3 regions of the Allobosea sp. OAE506 genome follow, and region 2 is predicted to be linked to each of the others. Evidence: riboswitches for the same ligand, from Rfam matches in the RefSeq annotation. Region 2 holds a riboswitch; each other region holds the start of a gene.
The links. Region 2 has a riboswitch for thiamine pyrophosphate ahead of ABIE41_RS07490 (LuxE/PaaK family acyltransferase). Riboswitches for the same ligand answer to the same signal wherever they lie in the genome.

Region 1 (7,707 bases), 2.6 Mb from region 2:
GCGATCTCGCGGCCGGTCTCGGCCTCGCCCCGGTCTTTGACGCGCAGCTGCACCAGCTTCACGCCGAGCGGCAGCATGCGGGCGAGCCAGTCGGCGCTGTCGAAGATCGGGTAGAACGGGTCGAGCTTCACAGCGGATGCTTTCATGAGAGGAAGGCCTTGCCCATGACCGGGGTCGAGGGCGCGGCCATGTCGCGCGCCTCGATCGGCTGCGCGTCGAACGCAGTGCGGCCGGCCTCGATCGCCTGTGCGAAGGCCTGCGCCATCCTGACGGGGTCGCCTGCCTTGGCCACAGCCGTATTGAGCAGGATCGCGTCGTAACCAAGTTCCATCGCCTGGGCGGCGTGGGAGGGCAGCCCGATGCCGGCATCGACCACCAGTGGGATGTCGGGGAAATGCGCGCGCATGCTGCGCAGGCCGTAGATGTTGTTCAGGCCGCGGCCGGAGCCGATGGGCGCGCCCCAGGGCATCAGCACCTCGCAGCCGGCATCGAGCAGGCGGCCGCCGACGACGAGATCCTCGGTGGTGTAGGGGAAGACCTCGAAGCCATCGTTCGTGAGGATGCGCGCCGCCTCGATCAGCCCGACGACATCGGGCTGGAGCGTGTCGTCCTCGCCGATGACCTCGAGCTTGATCCAGTTCGTGCCGAAGACCTCGCGCGCCATCTGCGCCGTCGTCACCGCCTCCTTGACGCCGTGGCAGCCAGCCGTGTTGGGCAGCACGCGCACGCCGAGATCGCGGATCAGCGACCAGAACGCCTGCCCTGCCCCGCCCTCTCCCGCCTCGCGCCGCAGCGAGACGGTGACGATCTCGACGCCCGACGCCTTCACCGCATCCGCCAGGATGGCGGGGGACGGATATTGCGCGGTGCCGAGGAAGAGCCGGCTCTTCGGCTCGAAACCATAGAAGTTCGCCATGTCGGTGATCCTCTCAGCCGCCCTGCATCGGGGCGACGACCTCGATGCGGTCGCCCTCCGTCAGCGTGACGGTCTCGCGCTTGCGGGCCGGGACGAAGTCGCCGTTCACCGCGGTGGCCACGACCTTGCCGGCATAGCCGAGTTCGGCCAGCGCCTGCTCGAGCGTGGTGGCTTCGACCTCGCGCGGCTCGCCGTTAAGCAGCAACGTCATGAAGCCTCTCCGGGATGCTGGCGGGATCGAGCAGGGCCTCCGCCGCCAGCCGCGCCATGGCGGGGCTCAGGAGAAAACCGTGCCGATAGAAGCCGTTGACATGGATGACCCGGCCGCGACGCGTCAAGCGCGGCAGGTTGTCGGGAAAGGCCGGGCGCGCATCGACGCCGATCTCGACGATCTGCGCCTCGCCGAAGGCCGGATGCAGCGCATAGGCGCCGCCGAGCAGTTCCAGCATCGAACGCGCGGTGACGGCGCTGCGGTCGCCGCCCTCGATCATCGTCGCGCCGACCATGAAGATGCCGTCGGCCCGCGGCACGACATAGAGCGGGATGCGCGGATGCAGCAGCCGAACCGGGCGCGACAGGGTGACTTCGCGGGTGCGCAGCAGCAGCATCTCGCCCTTGACGCCGCGCAGATCGGGCAGCGCCTCGCGGGCGGCGAGCCCGCGACAGTCCAGCACGGCGTCAGCAGCGACGTCCTCGGGCGCGACTTCGCGGCCGTAATGGATGCGCCCGCCCAGCGCGATCACCTTCGCCGCCAGCCCCGCCAGCGCGAGGCGCGGATCGAGATGGCCCTCGCTTTCGAAGAACAGCGCCTTGCCGAAGCGCCCGGCGAGATCGGGCTCGAGCGCGGCGATAGCCTCGGCATCGATCTCGACCAGATGGGAGGTGCGGCTGGCGAAGCGGCGCAGTTCGGCACGGTCGCGGCTGGGGGCGACCACGAGCGTGCCCTTGCGGACGACGCCCTCGACATGGCGCTCCCACCAGGCGGCGGCCTCCTGGCCGAGCCGCACGACCGGCTCCTCGGCGCTCTCGCCCTCGCACCAGGGCGCCAGCATGCCGCCGGCCCACCAGGAGCAGGCCTTGGCCCCGGCCGTTTCGCCCCGCTCGAAAATCTCGACCTCGGCGCCACGGCCAAGCAGTTCGACCGCGCAGGCAAGCCCGACAACGCCGGCGCCGACGATGCCGACCCGCAACGGTGGGTTGGACCGGGACTGGATGGATGCGTTTGGCATGCCCTACCCTCGCGGCCGTGAAGGCTGCGGACGTGGCAGGACGGGTGAAGCGACGCTGCGACGACCGTTCCCTTCGCCGGCATTATCCGGATCAGGTTCGATGGGTTGGCGTCTTGCGCCTCTCAGCCTTGCGGCACCCCAACGGATCACCGTCAATCTAGTTTGCCATGGCGGCATGAGCAAGGCAGGACGGCCATGTGCTCCTGAACGAGGTCATCCCGGGCGGAGCGAAGCGCAGACCCGGAATCCATGCCTGAGCCTCGCTCGGTGGGGTTCCGGAATGGGTCCCGGATCTCCCTGCGGTCGCCCGGGATGACCGGTGCGTTTTGATTGCCTGCCTTCGCGTTCGGTGCCGTCCGGGTCAGCCCAGCGGCTTGGCGAAGCGGGCGAAGGCGTCGCTCGTGGGCGTCGTGCCGGCGCCCGGCCGCTGGGGTTTGAGGAAGCAGCCATCGACGACGTTCGCGGGCTCCTCGAAGGCGTCCTTGATCCAGGGGATGTATTCGAGGACCGGCGTCGCCTGGTGCCAATAGGCGAGATGGACATGGACCTGGCTCATCTCGCCGGCGTGGGGCGCAACCGGCAGACGGCTCGCCAAAGCGAGATCGGCGACCTGGATGTATTCGGTGATGCCGCCGAGCCGCGTCACATCGGGCTGGACGTAATGGATCGCGTCCGCCGCGATGAAGGCGCGGAAGGCGTCGAGCGAATAGAGCTGCTCGCCGAGCGCCACGGGGATCGATGTCGAGCGGGCGAGCGCCGCATGCGAGCCGACATCGTCATACCAGAGCGGCTCCTCAAACCAGAAGATGTCGAGCGGTTCGGCGCGGGCGCAGAAGCGCTTGCAGGTCGGCAGGTCCCATTTGCCGTTGCCGTCGATGGCGAGCGCGACATGGGGCCCGACGGCGTGGCGCACCGCCTCGAGCCGGCCGATGTCGATGCCGGGATCGGCATGGCCGACCTTGACCTTGATGCGGTGGAAGCCGTCGCGTTCGACCGCCTGGCGGCACCCCTCGATCAGTTGGTCCTTCGGGATCGAGAGCCAGCCGATATCGGTGTTATAGGCTTCGAGCTGCGGCTTGCTGGCGCCACCGAGCAGGTGCCAGAGCGGCACGCCGGCCTTTTTCGCCTTGAGATCCCAGAGCGCGACATCCACCGCGGCGAGCGCGAGCTGGGTGATGCCGGCGCGGCCGACCCATTGCAGCGCCGGATGGCGGGCGAGCTTGAGCCAGAGCCGGTTCGTTTCCGACGCGTCCTCGCCAACCAGCAGCGGGGCATAGCAATCGCGGATGCAGGCGGTGATCAGCCGGTCGGAGGGCAGATCGGCATGGGTGCCGGTGAAGCCATAGCCCTCCAGCCCCTCCTCCGTGACGATCTTGGTGCCGACCACGCCCCAATGGCTGATCCGATGCGTCGAATCGGCGATCGACCCGCCGGTGACGGGGATATGCAGGATGAAGGGTTCGATTCTGGCGATGCGCATGGCTGTCCTCCCAGGCCTCCGCTCGCGACCGTGCGGGCCGCGGCGGCTTGTTGGTCAGGAGACGACCACAGCCGGAGACGCGCTTCAACGCCGGAAGCGGCGCGCCCGACATGCAAGTGAAGAGGGGCGGGTCGCCGGGCGCCGGATCAGGCGAGGCCCGTCACGGCGATGCGGACCCGGGACCGGTGTGCGGAGACCATCGATAATCAGGAAGAGAATGGTGCCCAGAGCTGGAATCGAACCAGCGACACTGCGATTTTCAGTCGCATGCTCTACCAACTGAGCTATCTGGGCGCCGGGGATGCGAAAGCCGCGTCCCTGTTGGTGGGCGCGGTATAGCCAGTGCCGGCGGGGCTGTCCAGTCGCTTCGTCGGCTTTCCGGTCACGATCCGGTTGCCGCGGCCCGGCGCCCCGGCCTGCCACCGCCTCCCCGCCGCAAAAGCTGCGCGAAAGCGCGCTGCGACGGCTTGTCAAAGCGCCCGGCCATCGGGCATAGAGCATCCAACGGAGACGTGGCCGAGAGGCTGAAGGCACTCGTTTGCTAAATGAGCATACCCCACAAGGGTATCGAGGGTTCGAATCCCTCCGTCTCCGCCACTCCTAAGCCCTTGATATTGCGGACGCGGCTCGTCTCTCCCGAGGACGATTCTGTCACAGTCGCCCATCACAGCACGGGGGCGTTTCTCGTCTGCATCGATTCGACCGAGCCTGTCTGTCGAGGCGGTCTTCCGGTCCATCTGCGACGCGAGGACCGGAGGGTGCTTCGCTTCAAAACGCTGGATCGTCGAGAAGCACGTCCGCGGTGTCCCGGTAGTGTTTCTCGAGCAACTGCACCGCGCGGTCGACCGCCCGGTCCAGCACGGCTGCAAGAATAGCCTGGTGCTCGTCGCCGATCTTGCGCGTTGAGAAGACGCGCCGGATCGAGACGCGGCGATAGCGATAGAGCTGGTCGGCGAGATGATCGCAGAAGCCTATGAGCGAGGCCGAACCGCACTGGCTGATCAGAGTGCGGTGGAAGATCCGGTGCAGGCGCTCCCAGTCGGGATTGTCTTCGAACTGCTCCGTATTGAGCGAGCGCGGCGTCCGGGCGAGGCGATGATGTGCCACGACCAGCGCCTCCTCCCATTCGGGCGTCGCGGCCTCCATGGATTTGCGTAACGCCAGCGCCTCGAGCCAGCAGCGGGTCATCGTCAGCTCCTGCAGCTGCGACTTGCTGACGGGCGAGACGACGAAGCCGCGCTGCTCGCGCGACTGGACCAGCCCCTCGGAGGTCAGCCGGTTCAGGGCCTCGCGCAGCGGCGTCTGCCCGGCCTGATAGGCCTCCATCAGGAAGCGCATCTGCAGCTTCTGGCCGGGCTTGAGCCGCCCGCTGAGGAGGTCCTCGCGCAGCTTGTCATAGAGGTCGAGCGTTCGGGTCGATGGCGTCGGCGCTGTCATGCGAAGGGGATCGATCTCCTGCGAGGCGGGCCGACGGGCGCCGCCGCCCGACATGATGCCGATCTGCGATCTGTACACGCTGCCTCCCTTGCGCATAATTTATAAATTTTGCTTTACGACGCATGATTATCGAATATTGTCGGCGCCAGCTACAAAAAATCGAATACTGGGGAGGGATCGTGGCGAGCGCGGTAACGGAGCGGAGCTGGAAGCTCGGGGGCTGTCGCTGCGGCGTGGACATCCACGCCCACGTCGTCCCCGCGCGCTTTCCGGCCTATCTCAAGGGGCCGACGCCGAAGGGCTGGCCCGCCATGGCCGATGCCCAGCCCTGCCATCGCCATGTCGTCATCGACGGGCGCACCTATCGTACCGTCTCCGACCGCTGCTGGGACGTCCCCAAGCGCCTGGCCGACATGGACGAGATGAACCTGTCGCTGCAGGCGATCTCGGCGATGCCGGAGCTGATGTCCTACTGGATGGACGCGGCCGATGCGGACGAACTGCTGCGCTATATCAACGACCAGATCGCGGCGATGGTGGGCGAGTCCGGTGGGCGGCTGGTCGGACTGGGCGCCCTGCCACTGCAGGACATGGACCGCGCGCTGGCAGAGTTGGAGCGGCTGATGCGCGATCCCGCCTTCGTCGGCGTGCAAGTCGGCAGCAACGTCAACGGACGGCCGATCGGCGCTCCCGATTTCGACCCCTTCTTCGAGGCGGCCGAAGAGCTCGGCGCAGCCGTGTTCGTCCATGCGGTGCGTCCCTGCGGGCAGGAGCGGCTGGTCGGGCCGGCCCAGCTCCAGCAGGTGCTGGCCTATCCGGGCGATGTCGGGCTCGCTGCGGCTTCCGTGATCTGCTCAAATCTGATGCTGCGGCATCCGCGCCTGCGGATCGCCTTCAGCCATGGCGGCGGTACGCTCGGGCTGCTGCTGCCGCGTTTGGAGGAAGGAAGGCGCGTCTTCCCAGCCCTGCAGGAGAGCATCCAGGCCTCGCCGACCGAGCAGGCCCGGCGACTGTTCTACGATGCGCTCGTCTATGACGAGCCGACGCTGCAGCACCTGGTCCGGCTCTTCGGCGAGACGCAGGTCATGATCGGCACGGACTATCCCTTCAATTTCCATGAGCGCCGCCCGGCCGCGCGGATCGAGGCCGCCTTCGCCGACGAGGCGCTGCGCGCGCGACTGCTGCGCGACAATGCGGCGACCTTCCTCGGGCGCTCAAGCGAGGTCTCGCCATGAGCCGTTTTCCCGTCACCGCCCTGCGCTCCGTCGAGATCGGCACACCCGACATCGCCCTCTCCGAGCGCTTCTATACGCAGGTCTGGGGGCTGGAGGTCGCGGCACGGCAGGGCGAGACCGTCTGTCTGCGGGCGACCGGCGCGGATCACCATGTCCTGGTGCTGAAGCCCAGCGCAGCGCCGGAGATCCTGTCGGTGACCTTCCGGGCCGATCCGGAGACCGATCTCGCAGTCCTAGCTGAGCGTGCCGTCCGCCACGGCGCCCGGGTGCTGGCCGGCCCCGCGCCCACGCTCGAGCCCGGCGGCGGCCTACTGCTCGCACTGGCCGAGCCGCAGGGCGGCGTCTATCGCTTCGTCCAAGGCGACGCGCTCCATGACGATCCCGGCGAGAGCCCCGACCGGGCGTCACGGCTCGCCCATGTCAACCTCAACAGCCACGATGTCGACGCCCAGGCGCGCTTCTTCGAGCAAGGGCTTGGCTTCGCGCTAACCGACCGCTCGAAGCTGATGGCCTTCCTGCGCTGCAACAGCGACCATCACGCCGTGGTGCTGGCCGATGCGAAGGCCAGCGGCCTCAACCACATCGCCTTCCTCGTGCCGGACTGGGAATCGGTGATGCGGGCGTCGGGCCGGCTCGTCGATGCCGGCTATCCGATCGGCTGGGGCGTCGGGCGCCATGGACCCGGCGACAATGTCTTCGCCTATTTCGTCGATCCGGTCGGCTTCGTCGTCGAGTTCACGGCGGAGGTGCTGCAGGTCGACGACGCTTACCGCGTGCGCGGACCCGACGAGTGGATTTGGCCGCCCGGCCGAACCGACCAGTGGGGCATCGCGCCCCCCAAGCCCGACCATGTGAAGGCGGCCCAGACGGCGATCATATATCGCCCGATGGCCTCGCCGGCGGGATTCCCATGAACGCCCAGCAAAGGACTTTCGATCAGGTGAGCAAGACAAGCCATCCCGATCCCGAGCATTTCCAAGTCGTCGTGGTCGGATTCGGCCCGAGCGGGGCCGTCGCCACCAGCCTGCTTGGGCATCATTCGATCCGAAGCCTTGTCATCGACCGGCAGCGCGAGGTCTATGACAAGCCGCGCGCCATCGCGATCGACCACGAGATCATGCGCATCCTCGACAATCTCGGTGTCGCGGACGCCGTCCTGCCGCATGTTGCGCCGTTCCATGCGTCGGAACATTTCGGCGCCGACGGACAGCTGATCCGTCGGATCGACACCGTGCCGGAGCCCTATCCGCAGGGCTATGTGCCGACGATGGTCTTCACGCAGCCGCCCGTCGAGGCGGCGTTGCGGGCTCATGCACAGGCCCTCCCCGGTGTGGAGGTTTGCCTGGGCACCGAGGTCATCGATCTCGACGCGGCATTCGAGAAGGTGACGCTGACGCTGCGCGCCGATGA
Region 2 (7,707 bases):
GGTGGGCAGCGCGCTGCCACCGCTGCGGCTGGGCTGCATGACGGTTGTTTGAGGAGCCTTCGTGGAAACGTCGCTCTACCTGCCGGTCAAGAGTTTCCTCGAGGGGCTGGGCTACACCGTCAAGGGCGAGGTCGGGCCTTGCGATCTGGTCGGGGTGCGGGCGGGTGACCCGACCGTCGTGGTGATCGGCGAGCTGAAGCTGACCTTCAACCTCGAACTGATCCTGCAGGGCGTCGATCGCCTGAGCATCGGTGACGAGGTCTGGCTGGCAGCGCGGCTGTCGGCCCGGGGCAAGGGGCGCGAGAGCGATCCGCGCTACCGCAATCTCTGTCGCCGTCTCGGTCTCGGGCTGCTTGGGGTTGCTGCATCCGGCCATGTCGACGTGCTCGTATCCCCTGTTGCGCCAACACCGCGCAAGGATCCGAAGCGGCGCTCCCGCCTGGTCGAAGAACACCGGCGCCGTGAGGGAGATCCCGTCATCGGTGGGGGCACGCGCCGACCGGTGATGACGGCTTATCGCCAGCAGGCGCTGGCCTGCGCGGCGGCGATGATGGAGGGGCGGCAACGGCCGCGCGATCTCAAGCCGAGCTGCCCGGACGCGCAGAAGATCCTGCACCGGAACGTCTATGGCTGGTTCGAGAAAACGGGCCGTGGCGTCTATGCGCTGACCGAGGCGGGGCGCGCTGCGCTCTTGGCGTGGCGGCCGGAACATCAGCCCCTGGTCACCCCCGCAGCCGAATGACGGGGTAAGCCGGGAGCCTAATTCGCTCCCGGCCCAGCTCCGTCAGACCTTCGGGGGCAGCCCGGCGCGGTCGAAGACAGGGATAGAGTCGGCCGGCCCTTCCGGGCGCTGGCCGGTCGGGATGTCTTCCGCCGCATGGCGGACCGCCTCGTCGGTTTCGTCGAGGCCATCGATCGTCTCGTTGGCGCCGCTGCCTTCGTCATGGACGTTGGTGCGCAGGCTGACCTGGTGGGTGGCCGCAGCGCTGCCGGCTTCGGCCAGGCGCTCGCCCTCGTCGGGGATCTCGAGCGCGGGGGTTTCGCGTGCCGTGTCCATCATCCGTCTCCTCATGTCGTTATGCCGAGGTAACGCCCGCCGATGGGCGATTGTTTCGGCCTCCGGACCGGCTGATGTGCCCGTGCCGCTTCCTTGACAGCCGGGCGGGCGCGCCATCATGGTGGCCGCTGTTCCAAGGGGTGCCTCGCTAGGAGGCTGAGATTCCGCCGGTCGGGCTTTTGTCCGACAGCGCGGTGACCCTCCGAACCTGATCCGGGTCATGCCGGCGTAGGGATGCGGGACATCGGGCGGCATTCCTGCGCCCCTTTTCCAGGCTCACGCCGTCATTTCGGATCGTCAGGCTCCAGGGCCCGGCATGTCGCCGGGTGACGGGCCTTGCGGAAAGGCGCGAGCGGACGTGACGCAGAGCGAGATCATCGAGGCCCTGCTGGCCTTCATCGAGCAGGACGACGCGTCGGAAGCGGCGTTCGAGCGCATGGCGCTGGCCGTCTTCGCTTATCAGTTCGCCCATAACGCGCCCTATCGGCGCTTCGCGATCCAGCGCGGGCGCACGACGCTCACCGTCCGCAGCTGGCGCGACATCCCGGCCGTGCCGATCAGCGCCTTCAAGACCCTGACGCTGAGCTGCACCCCGCCGGAAGCGGCCGAGCGCATCTTCATGACCAGCGGCACGACGCAGGGCGGTGTGCGGGGCAAGAGCCACCACCCGACGATGGCGGTCTGGAGCCGCTCCATGCTGGTGAATTTCCGCCGTCGCTTCATGCAGGGTCGCGAGCGGATCGCTATGGGTATCCTCTTCCCCGACGAGGTGGTGATGCCGAACTCCTCGCTGGCGCATTACCTCGCCCTGGCGAAGCGGGACTGCGGAACGCCCGACAGCGAAGGGTTCATCGGCGCAAGCGGGCTCGATCTCGCCAGGCTGATCGCGGCGCTGGAGCGGGCGGAGGCCTCGGGCGAGCCCTATGCGCTGCTCGGCGCGAGCTTCAGCTTCGTGCATCTGCTCGATGCGCTGGCGGCGCAGGGGCGGCGTTTCGCGCTGCCTGCCGGTAGCCGCATCCTCGACACGGGCGGCTTCAAGGGCCAGTCGCGCGAGATGACGCCGGACGCTTTCTATGACGCGCTGTCGGCGGCGCTCGGCGTGCCGCGCACCGCCTGCATCAACATGTACGGCATGACCGAGCTCAGCACGCAGTTCTACGACGACGGCAACGCGGTCTGCCCGCCGGTGAAGTCCGGCCCGCACTGGATCCGCAGCCGCGTGGTCGATCCGGTCAGCGGACGCGACCTGCCGGAGGGGGCGACCGGCGTGCTGGTCCATCACGACCTCGCCCATTTCAACTGTGCCTCCGCGATCCTGACCGAGGATGCCGGCGTGATGGTCGAGGGCGGCTTCCGGTTGCTCGGCCGCGTCGACGGCGCCGATTCCAAGGGCTGTTCGGTGGCGGTCGAGGAATTCCTGCGGGCGGCGCGGGGCTGAGGCGGTGATCGAGACCGCGGGGCATCTGCCGGGATTGCCGGCCGGCGAGGTCGCCTGGCGGACGCTGGATTTCAGCGCCTGGGGCGAGCACGTGCAGGTGCGGGTTCCGGAGCTGACCACGGCGCAGGCCACAACGCTCGCCGGCCATGTCCGCGAGCAGGCGCGGACCTATCTCCGGACGCTGCCGGTCTCGCAGATCGTCGCGACGCTGGACGCCGCCATCGCCAGGCTGCTCGACCGGGCCGATCCCTGGCGGCGGCGGGCGGAAGCCGTGCTGCCAATCGTCACCGGCTATGACCGCGAGAGCGTTCGCCTCGGCCTCTCCGGTTATCTCCGCAGCTTCCGCGCGCCGCAACTGCAGCGCTTCCTTGCCGAGGATTTCGCCAACCCGGCCATGCTCGACGGCTTCCAGCCGGCGATGAAGGGCGGGTTCACGCGCGCCCAGGGCCCGCAGCTCCTGCTCCATATCTGGGCGGGGAACGTGCCGGGGCTGTCGCTCTGGAGCCTGATCTCGGGGCTGCTGGTCAAGGCCGGCACGGTCGGCAAGGTCGCGAGTGCCGAGCCGCTGCTGGCCGGCTGGTTTGCGCAGATCCTCGCCGAGATCGATCCGAAGCTCGGCCAATGCCTGGCGGTGGTCTGGTGGAAGGGCGGCGACGAGGAGGCGGAGCGTGCCTGGCTGTGCGAGGCTGACACGGTCATCGCCTATGGCGGCAATGACGCGCTGGCGGCGATCCGCGAACGGGTGCCGGTGACGGCGCGCTTCCTCCCGCATGGGCACAGGATCGGCTTCGGGCTGATTGGTGCCGAGGCGCTCGACACGCGCCGGGCCGGGCCGCTGGCGCGGCTCGTCGCGCAGGACGTGGCGCGCTGGGAGCAGCAGGGCTGCTACTCGCCGCAGATGCTGTTCGTCGCGCGGGGCGCGGCGGTCTCGCCGCGCGAATTCGCCGAGCGCGTCTCGCAGGAACTCGGCGCGCTTAGCCCGCGCCATCCGCGCCGCGCGCTCTCGGTGGCGGAGGCGGCCGGCGTTGCCGACTGGCGCAGCCGCGAGGAGATGCGCGGCTTCGACGAGGACGGGACCGTGGTGCTGGGCGAGGCCGGCGATGGCTGGAGCGTGGTCTTCAGCGACGCCGCCCAGCCACTCGCGCCGAGCGCGCTCAACCGCACGCTCAAGATCGTCGCCGTCGATAGCCTCGATGCGGTGCCGCCGCTGGTCGCGCCCGCCCGCGCCTATCTGCAGACTGCGGCGGTCGCGGCCTCGCCGCGCGAACTGTTCCGCATCGCGACGCTCCTCGGCGAGGCGGGCGTCACCCGCATCTGCGGCTTCGGGGCGATGGCGGCCCCCGAGGCCGGCTGGCACAATGACGGGCGCTTCAACCTGCTCGACCTCGTCAGGCTGACCGAGATCGAGCAATCGGCCGAACGCGCCGCCGACGGCTTCGCCGACTATGTCGACTGAAGCGAACCCGGACGCCTTCGTCGCCCTCGCGGCGGCCGATTTCGGCTATGGCGACGAGGCCATCGTCGACGGCGTCGACTGGGCGATCCCGCGCGGGGCGTTCCATTGCCTGGTCGGGCGCAGCGGCAGCGGCAAGACGACCCTGCTCAAGCTGGCGGCTGGGTTGCTGGCGCCGCGGCGGGGCCTGGTGCGGATCGACGGCGTGGCGCTCGACGGGCCGGGGCCGCGGATCGGCTTCGTCTTTCAGCAGCCGACGCTGCTCGACTGGCTCAGCGTGCTCGACAACGTCCTGCTGCCGCTCTCGCTGAAGCGCAGCGTGGGCGAGGCGGATCGCGAGACAGCGCGCGCTTTGCTCGACCGAGTGGGCCTGTCGGCGTTCGCGGCGCGGCATCCCGCCCAGCTCTCGGGCGGGCAGCAGAGCCGGGTCGCGGTGGCGCGGGCGCTGATCACGCAGCCGGCCCTGCTGCTGCTGGACGAGCCCTTTGCGGCGCTCGACGCGCTGACGCGCGAGGAGCTCCAGGACGATCTGCTGGCGCTGTGTGCGCTGCAGGCGACCACGGTACTCTTCGTCACCCATGACATCGGCGAGGCGGTCTATCTCGCCGACCGGGTCGCGATCATGGCCGGCGGGCGGCTGCACCACGACCTCGACATCGACCTGCCGCGGCCGCGCTCGCGCGAGCTGCGCTATGGCCAGGCCTTCAACGCGCTCTGCCGCGAGCTGCGCAAGGCGATGGATGCCGCGCCATGAGGGAACGGCTGGCCTCGGCGCTTCTGCTCGTTGCCCTGCTCGCCGGCTGGGAGGCGTGGTGCCGTCTCGGCCGGGTTCCGGCCCTGATCGTGCCGGCGCCGTCTTCCGTCTTCGCCACGCTGTGGAGCGAGATCGCCAGCGGGCGCCTGCTGCCGCATCTCGCGGTGACCGCGACCGAAATGACGCTCGGGCTGGCGCTGGGCTGCGCGGTCGGGCTGGCGACAGGAATCCTGCTGGCGGAGGCCCCCGTGCTGCGCCGGCTGCTCCATCCTTACATCGTCGCCAGCCAGGTCGTGCCGAAGCTCGCACTCGGCCCGCTCTTCATCGTCTGGTTCGGCTTCGGCCTGACGCCGACCATCGTGATCACGGCGCTGATCTGCTTTTTCCCGCTGATGGAAAACACGCTGACCGGCCTGTCGCAGGTCGATTCCGGACGGCGCGAGCTGTTCCGGATGCTGGGCGCCAGCCGCCTGCAGACGCTGCTGCGGCTGAAGCTGCCGGGTGCGCTTCCGGTGATCCTCGCGGGGTTCCGGGTCGCGGTCGTGCTGGCGCTGGTCGGCGCCGTCGTCGGCGAGTTCATCGGCGGCCGGGCCGGGCTCGGCGCCTCGATCATCGCCGCGCAGAGCGTGATGGATTCGAGCCTGATGTTCGCGCTCTTCATCGTGATCACGCTGCTCGGCATGGCCTTCTACCAGGCGGCGCTCCTCATCGAGCGGCTGCTGCTGCGCCACCATTTGAAAGGGTAAGTCATGATTGCCAAGGGTCGGTTCGCCCTCTCGCATGTCCTCCGGAAGGGGCTCGTCATCCTGGCCGGAGCGAAGCGGAGGGCCGGGATCCATCAGAGGGTGATGTCGGTGCCCTCCGATGGATCCCGGGACGCCCTGCGGGCGCCCAGGATGACGGCGCGGGTGGTGGCCGGCGTCGCGGCAAGCCTGTTTGCGATGTCGGCCCCCCACGCCCAGCCGCTCGACAAGGTCACGGTCGCGGGCTGGAGCCAGCCGATCAGCGAGATCACCAATCTGCTGGCCGAGCCGGACAAGGGCTTCTTCCGCGCGAAGGGGATCGATCTCGGCTATGTGCCCGGAACCGGCGGCGGCTCGGCGATCCAGAACATGCTGACCGGCCAGGCCGACATCGCCTTCACCGATCCGGCGGCGCTCTATCTCGCGCTCGACAAGGGCGAGAAACTGGTCGCCATCTACAACATCTATCCGCAGAACGTCTTCAACGTGGTCGCGCCCATGACCAAGGGTATCCGTACGGCGGCCGACCTGAAGGGCAAGCGCATCGGCGTCTATTCGCTCTCCAGCGGCACGCGCCAGAACCTGCAGGTGCTGCTGCACCAGGTCGGGCTGACCGAGAAGGACGTCACGGTCGAGGTTACCGGCCTGCTCAACTTTGCGCCGCTGATCCAGGGGCAGGTCGACGCCACGGCCGCGACCGACACCGGGCTTCTGGTCGCGAAGATGAAGGGGCTGCCGGAGGTCGACGTCATCGAAGTGAGGGACCATCTCAACCTGCCGAGCGACATCTTCGTGGTGATGCAGGCGACCTATGAGGCGAAGAAGCCGCTGCTGAAGCGCTTCCTCGCCGCCTATCGCGACAGCGCCGCCTGGATGATCGCGAGCCCCGAGGAGGCAGCGAAGCTCGCGGTGACGCGTGCGATCAACGGCCGCGACGAGGCGCTCAATCTCGAGATCATCAAGCTGCGCAACATCTCGACGGTGTCGCCGACGACGCAGGCGAAGGGCCTCGGCCATTTCGATCCGGAGCTGCTGCAGAAGGGCGCCGACACCTTCCACCGGCTCGGGCTGATCGGAAAGCCGATCGACATGGGCGCGGTGGTGAAGACGGATCTGATTCCGTGAGGCGCACGCCATGACATTCCGCGACAAGGTGATCCTGGTCACCGGGGCAAGCCGGGGCATTGGCGCGGCCATCGCCAGGGCCTTCGCCGCCGAGGGCGGGCTCGTCTTCGTCAACTATCGCAGCAGCGATGCTGCCGCCGAGGCCGTGGTCGAGGCCTGCCGGGCGGCGGGCGGGCAGGCGGTGGCGATCGCCGCCGACGTCACCGATCCGGAGGCGGTCGCGGGGATGCTGGCGCGGATCGCGGAGGAGGCGGGCCGGCTCGATGCCGTCGTCAACAACGCGTTTGCGCCCTACGTCTTCGACCCCGACCATCGCGCGCGCTTCTGGGAGACGCCCTGGTCGGCCTATCAGACGCAGGTCGATGGCGCGCTGAGGGCGACCTACAATGTCTGCCAGGCGGCCCTGCCGCTGATGCGCCGGCGCGGGCGCGGCGCCATCGTCAACATGGCGACCGACCTCGTGGCGCGGCCGAGCCTCGCCTATCACGACTACACCACCGCCAAGGCGGCGCTGATGGGCTTCAGCCGCAATCTCGCGACCGAACTAGGTCCGCTCGGCATTCGGGTCAACTGCGTCGCGCCGGGGCTGGTCTGGCCGACCGATGCGAGCGCGCGGACGCCCGAGGCGGTGAAGGACTTGCTGATCGCGCAGACGCCGCTGGGGCGGATCGCGACGCCCGAGGACGTGACCGGGCCGGTGCTGTTCCTCGCCTCGGAGGCGAGCGGCTTCGTCACCGGCCAGACGCTCCATGTCGATGGCGGGCTGGTGATGGCCTAAGGCTTCGCCGCCCGGGCATCCCGGATGGCGCGCCAGACCCTCGCCGGCGTGGCGGGCATGTCGAGATGCGTCACGCCGAGCGGGCGCAGCGCGTCGAGGATGGCGTTGATCACCGTCTGCGGCGCGCCGATGCAGCCGGCCTGGCCGGCGCCCTTGACGCCGAGCGGGTTGGCGCGCGTCGGCACCTCGACCATCTCCAGGTCGAAGGCGGGCAGGTCGGCGGCGCGCGGCACGGCGTAGTCCATGAAGGTCGCGCTCAGGAGCTGGCCGGAGGCTTCATCGTAGAGCGCCTCCTCCATCAGCGCCTGGCCGATGCCCTGCGCCAGCCCGCCATGCACCTGCGCCTCCGCCAGCAGCGG
Region 3 (7,707 bases), 970 kb from region 2:
CTGATCATCTGCGACGAGCCGACGACCGCGCTCGACGTGTCGATCCAGGCTGAAATCCTGGCCGAGATGAAGGAGCTGGTCGCGGAACTCGGCACCGCCCTGATCTGGATCAGCCACGACCTCGCCACCGTCGCTTCGATTGCCGACCATGTCTGCGTCATGCGCTACGGCAAGATCGTCGAGGCGGGCCCCGTGCTCCAGGTTCTGACCCGGCCCCAGCACCCCTACACGCAGGGCCTGCTCGACTCGCTGCCCTCGCGCGCCAAGCCCGGCACGCTGCTGGCGCGCGGGGCGGGCACCGATGCCGCGCCCCCGCCACGGCTGCCGCGCCAGGCCGAGACCGGTCGCCGCGCCGCCGACCTGCCCTATGTCGTCGCCGAGGCGGTCGCGAAGCGCTTCCAGCGCAAATCCGGCGTGCTGCGGCTGCTCGCCCAGAAGGCCGGCTTCGCCCGTCCGCTGCCGGCGGTGCAGGCGGTGGACCATGTCACGCTCTCGATCGCGCGCGGCGAGGCGCTGGGACTCGTCGGCGAATCCGGCAGCGGCAAGTCGACGCTCGGCCGCATGGTCGCGGGCATCTATGCGCCCGACAGCGGCCACATCCTGCTCGATGGCGAGCCGGTGATGAGCGCGGGCGATCGCCCGCACAAGATCACCACGCGCATCCAGACGATCTTCCAGGACCCCTTCGCCTCGCTGAACCCGCGCATGCGCATCGGCGACAGCATTGCCGAGGGTCCGCTTGCCCATGGCCTGATCTCCCGGGCCGAGGCTGGCACCTATGTGGCGCAATGGCTCGCCGCCGTCGGGCTCGACCCTGCCTTTGCCGCGCGGTACCCGCATCAGTTCTCCGGCGGCCAGCGCCAGCGCGTCGCCATCGCCCGCGCGCTCGCCATGCAGCCCGATGTCGTGGTCTGCGACGAGCCGGTGGCCTCGCTCGACGTCTCGATCCAGGCGCAGATCATCAATCTGCTGCTGCGGCTGCGGCAGGAACTCGGCCTGACGCTGCTCTTCATCTCCCACGACCTCTCGGTCGTCCGCCATCTTTGCGACCGCGTCGCGATCATGCATCGCGGCAAGATCGTCGAGAGCGGCCCGGCCGGCGAGGTCTACGACAACCCGCGCGACGATTACACGAAGCGCCTGCTGGCGGCGGTTCCCGTGCTGCCGGTGGCGTAAACCTCTTCCGTCATTCTCGGGCGAAGCGAAGCGCAGACCCGAGAATCTCCGGCCAGAGATGCTCGGGTCGAGCCCGAGCATGACGTGCCTCGACAAAGGAGACCACCATGTCCGAACCCGAACTCCTCCCCTGGCAGTGGTCCGAAGAAACCTGGCGCGCCAAGGTCGATCGCGTGCGCGCCGGGCGCAACCTGAAGCCGGCAACCTGGAAGAACGGCGCACGCTGCGCGGTCGCGCTGTCCTTCGACGTCGACCATGAGACCAACGAACTGCGCGACGGCGGCAAGTCGGTCGGGCGGCTGTCATGGGGCCAGTACGGCAACCGCGTCGGCATGCCCCGCATCCTCGATCTGATGAAGAAGGAGGACATTCAGGCGACCTTCTTCGTCCCGGCCGTGACCGCCTTGCTCTATCCCGACGAGCAGCGCCGGGTCATCGCCGAGGGCCACGAGATCGGCCTCCATGGCTGGATCCACGAGGTCAACACCGCCGTGCCGCCGGACGCCGAGCGCGAGCTGCACCTGCGCTCCGCCGACACGCTGGAAAAGATCACCGGCGTCCGCCCGGTCGGCATGCGCACCCCCTCCTGGGACTTCTCGGAGGTGACGCTCTCGATCGAGCGCGAGCTCGGCCTGCTCTACGATTCCTCGCTCTTCGCCGATGACGACCCCTACGAGATCGTCGAGAAGGGCGAGCCGACCGGCATGGTCGAACTGCCGGTCGAGTGGATCCGCGACGACGCGGTCTATTTCAACATGAACCGCTTCCAGGCGCTGCGGCCCTATACGGCGCCCGAGGCCGTGTTCGACATCTTCCGCCGCGAATTCGATCGCGCCTATGAGGAGGGCGGGCTCTTCCTTCTGACCATGCACCCGCATGTCATCACCTATCGCTCGCGCATCTGGATCCTCGAGAAGCTGATCTCCCACATCAAGGAGATGCCGGATGTCTGGTTCGCCAGCCATGCCGAGATCGCGGCTTTCGTGAAGGAGCAGGCCGGCATCTGAGGAGGCGCCGCCCCGATTCCTAAGGAACCGGGCCAGATTTCCGCCGTTTTTGGTTCAGGACGGGTTCAGCGCATCCGGCGCGTTCTCGCTCGCAGACGAAAACGGAAACGGATTTCATGACGCGCACCAAAAACTGGCTTCTGGTCGGCACCATCCTCCCCGCCATCGCCCTGTCGCAGGCGGGGGGAATGGTCGCCGCCGCAGCTCCCGACCGCTTCCCCGAACTCGCCCAGGCGCCACCGCTGGCCGACGACCAGCCGGCCCAGCCGCGCCGCGAGCGTGCGCCGGGCGTGCCGCGGGCGCCGGGCGGCCCCGCCGCTCCCGGGGCGGAAGGCCCTGCCGGGCCGCGCGCGCCCGGCGCGCCCCCGGCCATCCAGCGGCCGAGCGCCCCGCAGGCCCCCACCGCCGCCCCGCCGGCCGCGCCCCGTGCCCCGGCTCCGGCAGAGGCCGCGCCGCCGCGTGCCGCGCCCGAGCCGCGCCGTGACCCGCCGATGCCGCGCCCGGCTCCCTCGATCACCGCGCCGCAGCCGGGCCAGCCCGCAGCCCGCCCGGTTCCCGTGCCGCCGGTGGATGGCGAGCCGGCCGTGCGGCCGACGCCGCCGCGTCCGCCCGCCGCTGCCCCCGAGCGCCCGTCTCCCGCGGAGCGCCTGACTCCGGCTGAGCGCCCCGCGCCGCCGGCTGCGGCTCCCGCCGAGCGCCGGGCCCCGGCTGCAACGCCCGGCACCCCGCCGGCGTCACAGCCCGCACCCCAGAACCGCACCGCACCCGCCCCGGCGGCGCCCGCGCCCGGCATCGCGCCCACGGCTCCGCCGCCGGCCGCACCGCAGACCCGGACGGCACCGGTCGCTCCGGGACAGCCTCCGGCCGCCGCGCCCCAGGCCACCCCGCCGGCGGTTGCGCCGCCTGCAGCGGCACCGGCTCCTGCTCCCCAGGCGGCCCCGACCGCTCCGCCGCCGGCCACGCCGCCTTTGCGTGACGGGCAGACGCAGGCCACCCCGCCGGCTACGCCAGGCGTGCCGGGGCAGCCGGCCGATCCGCGGCAGGGTCGCCGCGGCGGCATCGGGCTCGGCGGCGCGGCCGCAATCGGGCTGGGCGCCGGCGTCGTCGGCGGCATCATGGCGACGCAGGGCGCCGACCGGCTGGAGGATGTGCGCGGTCGCCGCGAGGAGCGTCGCGAAGGCGACGTCACCATCATCCGCGAGCCCGGCCGGACCATCATCCGCGACGACGACCGCACGATCATCCGCCGCGACGAGACGCAGCGCTTCCGCGAACTCGGGCTGGAGACCCGGACCGAACGGCGCGGCGACGAGAACCGCACGATCTTCGAGCGGCCCGACGGCACGCGGATCGTCACCATCACCGACGAGGAGGGCCGCCTGATCCGGCGCACGCGGCTCGACCGCGAGGGCAGGGAGGTCGTCATCATCGACAACACCCGCCGCGACCGTCCGCGCGACCGCTTCTCGGACGAGATCGTGGTCCTGGAACGCCCGGCGCTGCGCATCCCGCGCGAGCGTTACATCGTCGATGCCGAGCGGGCCGATGAGAACCTGATCTACGAGACCATCGTCGCGCCGCCGCTCGGGCCGATCCCGCGTCGCTACACGCTCGACGAGGTCCGCTACTCGCCGGATCTGCGGGCCCAGATGCGCAGCGTCGACATCGACAGCATCACCTTCGAGACCGGCTCCTGGGATGTGGCGGCGGGCCAGGCGCAGCGGCTCTCGGTCATCGCCGACTCGATCCGCCGCGCGCTGCAGCGCGCCCCCAACGAGGTCTTCCTCGTCGAGGGGCACACTGACGCCGTCGGCGCGGACATCGACAATCTCTCGTTGTCGGATCGCCGGGCGCAGTCGGTCGCCGAGATCCTGACCAAGGATTTCGGCGTGCCACCGGAGAACCTGACGACGCAGGGCTATGGCGAGCAGTACCTCAAGGTGAACACGCAGGATGCGTCGCGCGAGAACCGTCGCGTCACGCTGCGGCGGATCACGCCGCTGCTGGCGGGGCAGGGCAACTGAGCCCCAGAGCCCCCACGCTTGATACGGAAGGCCGCCGAGAGGCGGCCTTCCTGTTTTGGGACAGCCGCGCATTCGCGCCGTCGCGTTCACGAAGGCTCAACTCCGCGCGCCTATCACCGAAGCAAGGGAGGATCCCCCCATGAGCGACTCCATGGCCATCGCGGCGACCTTTGCCGCGACGCAGGCGACCGCGATGCAGCAGGCGCTTCAGACCATCATGCTGAGCCAGCAGGCTCAGGCTGATCAGAGCGTCGTCGCCCTGCTCCAGCAGAGCGCCGAGCAGATGCAGGCTGTTCTTCCCGCAGGACAGGGCCAGTCCGTCGACATCACCGCCTGAGGCGGTTGCGCATCACCGCCCATCCGCCTAACCTCGATCCCGTTCCGAGGGGTGCCCGCAAGGGCTGAGACGGCTTTCCCAGCCGAACCCATCGAACCTGATCCGGGTCATACCGGCGGAGGGACTGGAACGCGGCGCAAGCCCGCATTGCGACCGCATCACAGCGCTTGAACCGCTTTCGACGCCGGATCTCCTGACCTCAAAGGCGGAGATCCAAAAATGCCTTCCCAACAGACCAGAACCTTCGGCGCGCCGACCGGCGTCACCACCGGGCCGATCACGGGCTCGCGCAAGATCTATGTGCCGGCCCCGCAGGATGCTGCGATCCGCGTGCCCTTCCGCGAAGTGTCGCTGAGCACCGATGCCGAACCGCCGGTGCGCCTCTATGACCCCTCCGGCCCCTATACCGAGACCAATGTGGCGATCGACCTCAATGCCGGCCTGCCGCAGGTGAGGCGCGCCTGGCTCGACGGGCGCGGCTTCGAGACGATTGCGGGGCGCGCCGGGACACCCGCCGACAATGGCCATGCCGCGCCTTCGCAGAGCGTGCCGTCCTGCCCAGCGCAGCGCCCAGTCCTGAGGGCGCAGCCCGGCCGGATGGCGACGCAATACGAGTTCGCGAAGGCGGGCATCGTCACCCCCGAGATGATCTATGTCGCGCATCGCGAGAATCTCGGCCGCGCCGCGATGCTGGAGGGCGCCCGCGAGCGCCACGCCGATGGCGAGAGTTTTGGCGCGAGTGTGCCGGAGTTCGTCACACCCGAGTTCGTCCGCAGCGAGATCGCGCGCGGCCGCGCCATCATCCCCGCCAACATCAACCACCCCGAGTTGGAGCCGATGGCGATCGGCCGCAACTTCCTGGTCAAGATCAACGCCAATATCGGCAATTCGGCGGTGACCTCGGGCGCGGCCGAAGAAGTCGAGAAGCTGGTCTGGGCGATCCGCTGGGGCGCCGACACGGTGATGGACCTCTCCACCGGCCGCAACATCCACGCCATCCGCTCCTGGATACTTAGAAACTCGCCGGTCCCGATCGGTACGGTGCCGATCTACCAGGCGCTGGAGAAGGTCGGCGGCGACCCGGTCAAGCTGGACTGGGAGGTCTTCAAGGACACGCTGATCGAGCAGGCCGAGCAGGGCGTCGATTACTTCACCATCCATGCCGGCGTGCGCCTGGCTTACGTGCCGCTGACAGCCAACCGCGTCACGGGCATCGTCTCGCGCGGCGGCTCGATCATGGCGCGCTGGTGCCTGGCGCATCACAAGGAGAGCTTCCTCTACGAGCGCTTCGACGAGATCTGCGAGATCATGCGCGCCTATGACGTCTCCTTCTCGCTCGGCGACGGGCTGCGGCCGGGCTCGATCGCCGACGCCAATGACCGCGCCCAGTTCGCCGAGCTGGAGACCTTGGGGGAGCTCACCACCATCGCGTGGAAAAAAGGCTGCCAGGTGATGATCGAGGGCCCCGGCCATGTGCCGATGCACAAGATCAGGGAGAATATGGACAAACAGCTGCGCGAATGCGGCGAGGCCCCCTTCTACACGCTGGGGCCGCTGACGACCGACATTGCGCCGGGCTATGACCACATCACCTCCGGCATCGGGGCGGCGATGATCGGCTGGTATGGCTGCGCCATGCTCTGCTACGTCACGCCCAAGGAGCATCTCGGCCTGCCCGACCGAGATGACGTCAAGACCGGCGTCATCACCTACAAGATCGCCGCGCACGCCGCCGACCTCGCCAAGGGCCATCCGGCGGCGCGCCTCCGCGACGATGCACTCTCCCGCGCCCGTTTCGACTTCCGCTGGGAGGACCAGTTCAATCTGGGGCTCGATCCCGATACGGCGCGCGCCTATCACGACGAGACCCTGCCGAAAGACGCCCACAAGGTCGCGCATTTCTGCTCGATGTGCGGGCCGAAATTCTGCTCGATGAAGATCACGCAGGATCTCAGGGCAGAGGTGCTGGCGATGGACGACGCGCAGCGCGCAGCGCTCGACCGGGCGGCGGGCATGGCCGGCAAGGCGCAGGAGTTCCGCGACCGCGGCGCCAGCCTCTATCTGCCGGCGGAGTAGGATCCACGGGTCCGAAGCCGGCCCGCCGCACGGAAGGGGGCCGCTCGCCGCCCCCTTCCGGAACGGCTGCGAATCCCGCACAATCGCGGGCGATGCGGCTCTCCCTGTTCAAGCGCAAGCCCGATCCGGAGCGGATCGAGGTCTCCCATGCTGGGGCACTCTACCCCGTGCAGATCAAGCGGCGGGCGAGCGCGCGGCGGATGACGCTGCGCGTCTCGCAGGCCAGCGGCGAGATCACGCTGACCTTGCCGGAACGGGCCGATTTCGCGGCAGGCCGGCTCTTCGCCGAGAACCACGGCGGCTGGATCGCGGCCCGCCTCGCCAAGCGTCCCCAGCTCATTCCCTTCGAGCCCGGCCAGACGATTCCCTTCCGCGGCACGCCCCACCGCATCGTCCACTGGAGCAAGGCTCGCGGGCTCACCCGCGCCACGCAGGACCATGACGGCGCGCCGATCCTCGCGGTCGCCGGCGAGGGCGCCCATGTGCCGCGGCGAATCAAGGATTTCCTGCGCCGGGCCGCTCTGGACGATCTGGAGGCGGCGGTCACTCGGCATACGGCCGCGCTCGGCATCCCCGCCCGCAGGATCACCATCCGCGATACCACCAGCCGCTGGGGCTCCTGCTCCTCGCAGGGGCACCTGAATTTCTCCTGGCGGCTGATCCTCGCCCCGCCACTGGTGCTGGACTACCTCGCCGCCCATGAGGTCGCCCATCTCAAGGAGATGAACCACTCGCACCGCTTCTGGGCGCTGACCCACAAGCTCTGCCCGCGCACGGAGGAGGCGGAGGCCTGGCTCAAGCGCCACGGCGCGGGGCTGCACGCCTATGGTGCGTGAGCACCGCGTGTTTGGCGACCCTGCCCCGATCGGGCTCGTGCGCTAAGGACCCTCGTCGCGCAGCGACAGGGCGATGTCCTGCAGGGATCGAAACAGCATCAGCGGGTCGCTGGGCGAGGCGATGAACCCGCGTCGGAGCCAGAAGCGCTGCGCCTGATCGTCGATCGCTCGCACCAGCAGCGCCCGGCCGCCGATCAGGCCGGAGACATGGACGCAGCGTTCCAGCGCGTGCCTGACGAGCCCCGTGCCGA

Region 1: linked by a shared signal. The riboswitch ahead of thiO (glycine oxidase ThiO) and the one ahead of ABIE41_RS07490 (LuxE/PaaK family acyltransferase) in region 2 are both predicted to bind thiamine pyrophosphate.
Region 3: linked by a shared signal. The riboswitch ahead of thiC (phosphomethylpyrimidine synthase ThiC) and the one ahead of ABIE41_RS07490 (LuxE/PaaK family acyltransferase) in region 2 are both predicted to bind thiamine pyrophosphate.

The regions. Positions count from the first base shown of each region.
Region 1 is NZ_JBEPOB010000001.1:4,150,507-4,158,213, forward strand. It holds gene ABIE41_RS20180 (thiamine phosphate synthase) at 1-146, opposite strand, end outside; gene ABIE41_RS20185 (thiazole synthase) at 143-916, opposite strand; gene thiS (sulfur carrier protein ThiS) at 930-1,127, opposite strand; gene thiO (glycine oxidase ThiO) at 1,111-2,106, opposite strand; TPP riboswitch at 2,197-2,296, opposite strand; gene ABIE41_RS20200 (mandelate racemase/muconate lactonizing enzyme family protein) at 2,507-3,625, opposite strand; tRNA gene ABIE41_RS20205 (tRNA-Phe) at 3,844-3,919, opposite strand; tRNA gene ABIE41_RS20210 (tRNA-Ser) at 4,132-4,222, shown strand; gene ABIE41_RS20215 (GntR family transcriptional regulator) at 4,394-5,062, opposite strand; gene ABIE41_RS20220 (amidohydrolase family protein) at 5,242-6,297, shown strand; gene ABIE41_RS20225 (VOC family protein) at 6,294-7,211, shown strand; gene mhpA (bifunctional 3-(3-hydroxy-phenyl)propionate/3-hydroxycinnamic acid hydroxylase MhpA) at 7,238-7,707, shown strand, end outside.
Region 2 is NZ_JBEPOB010000001.1:1,534,132-1,541,838, forward strand. It holds gene ABIE41_RS07480 (DUF2161 domain-containing phosphodiesterase) at 62-742, shown strand; gene ABIE41_RS07485 (hypothetical protein) at 785-1,060, opposite strand; TPP riboswitch at 1,184-1,309, shown strand; gene ABIE41_RS07490 (LuxE/PaaK family acyltransferase) at 1,416-2,495, shown strand; gene ABIE41_RS07495 (acyl-CoA reductase) at 2,500-3,951, shown strand; gene ABIE41_RS07500 (ABC transporter ATP-binding protein) at 3,941-4,702, shown strand; gene ABIE41_RS07505 (ABC transporter permease) at 4,699-5,448, shown strand; gene ABIE41_RS07510 (ABC transporter substrate-binding protein) at 5,599-6,570, shown strand; gene ABIE41_RS07515 (SDR family oxidoreductase) at 6,581-7,348, shown strand; gene ABIE41_RS07520 (xanthine dehydrogenase family protein molybdopterin-binding subunit) at 7,345-7,707, opposite strand, start outside.
Region 3 is NZ_JBEPOB010000001.1:565,448-573,154, reverse strand. It holds gene ABIE41_RS02790 (dipeptide ABC transporter ATP-binding protein) at 1-1,176, shown strand, start outside; gene ABIE41_RS02785 (polysaccharide deacetylase family protein) at 1,284-2,183, shown strand; gene ABIE41_RS02780 (OmpA family protein) at 2,300-4,207, shown strand; gene ABIE41_RS02775 (hypothetical protein) at 4,347-4,544, shown strand; TPP riboswitch at 4,582-4,686, shown strand; gene thiC (phosphomethylpyrimidine synthase ThiC) at 4,764-6,620, shown strand; gene ABIE41_RS02765 (M48 family metallopeptidase) at 6,713-7,456, shown strand; gene ABIE41_RS02760 (GNAT family N-acetyltransferase) at 7,499-7,707, opposite strand, start outside.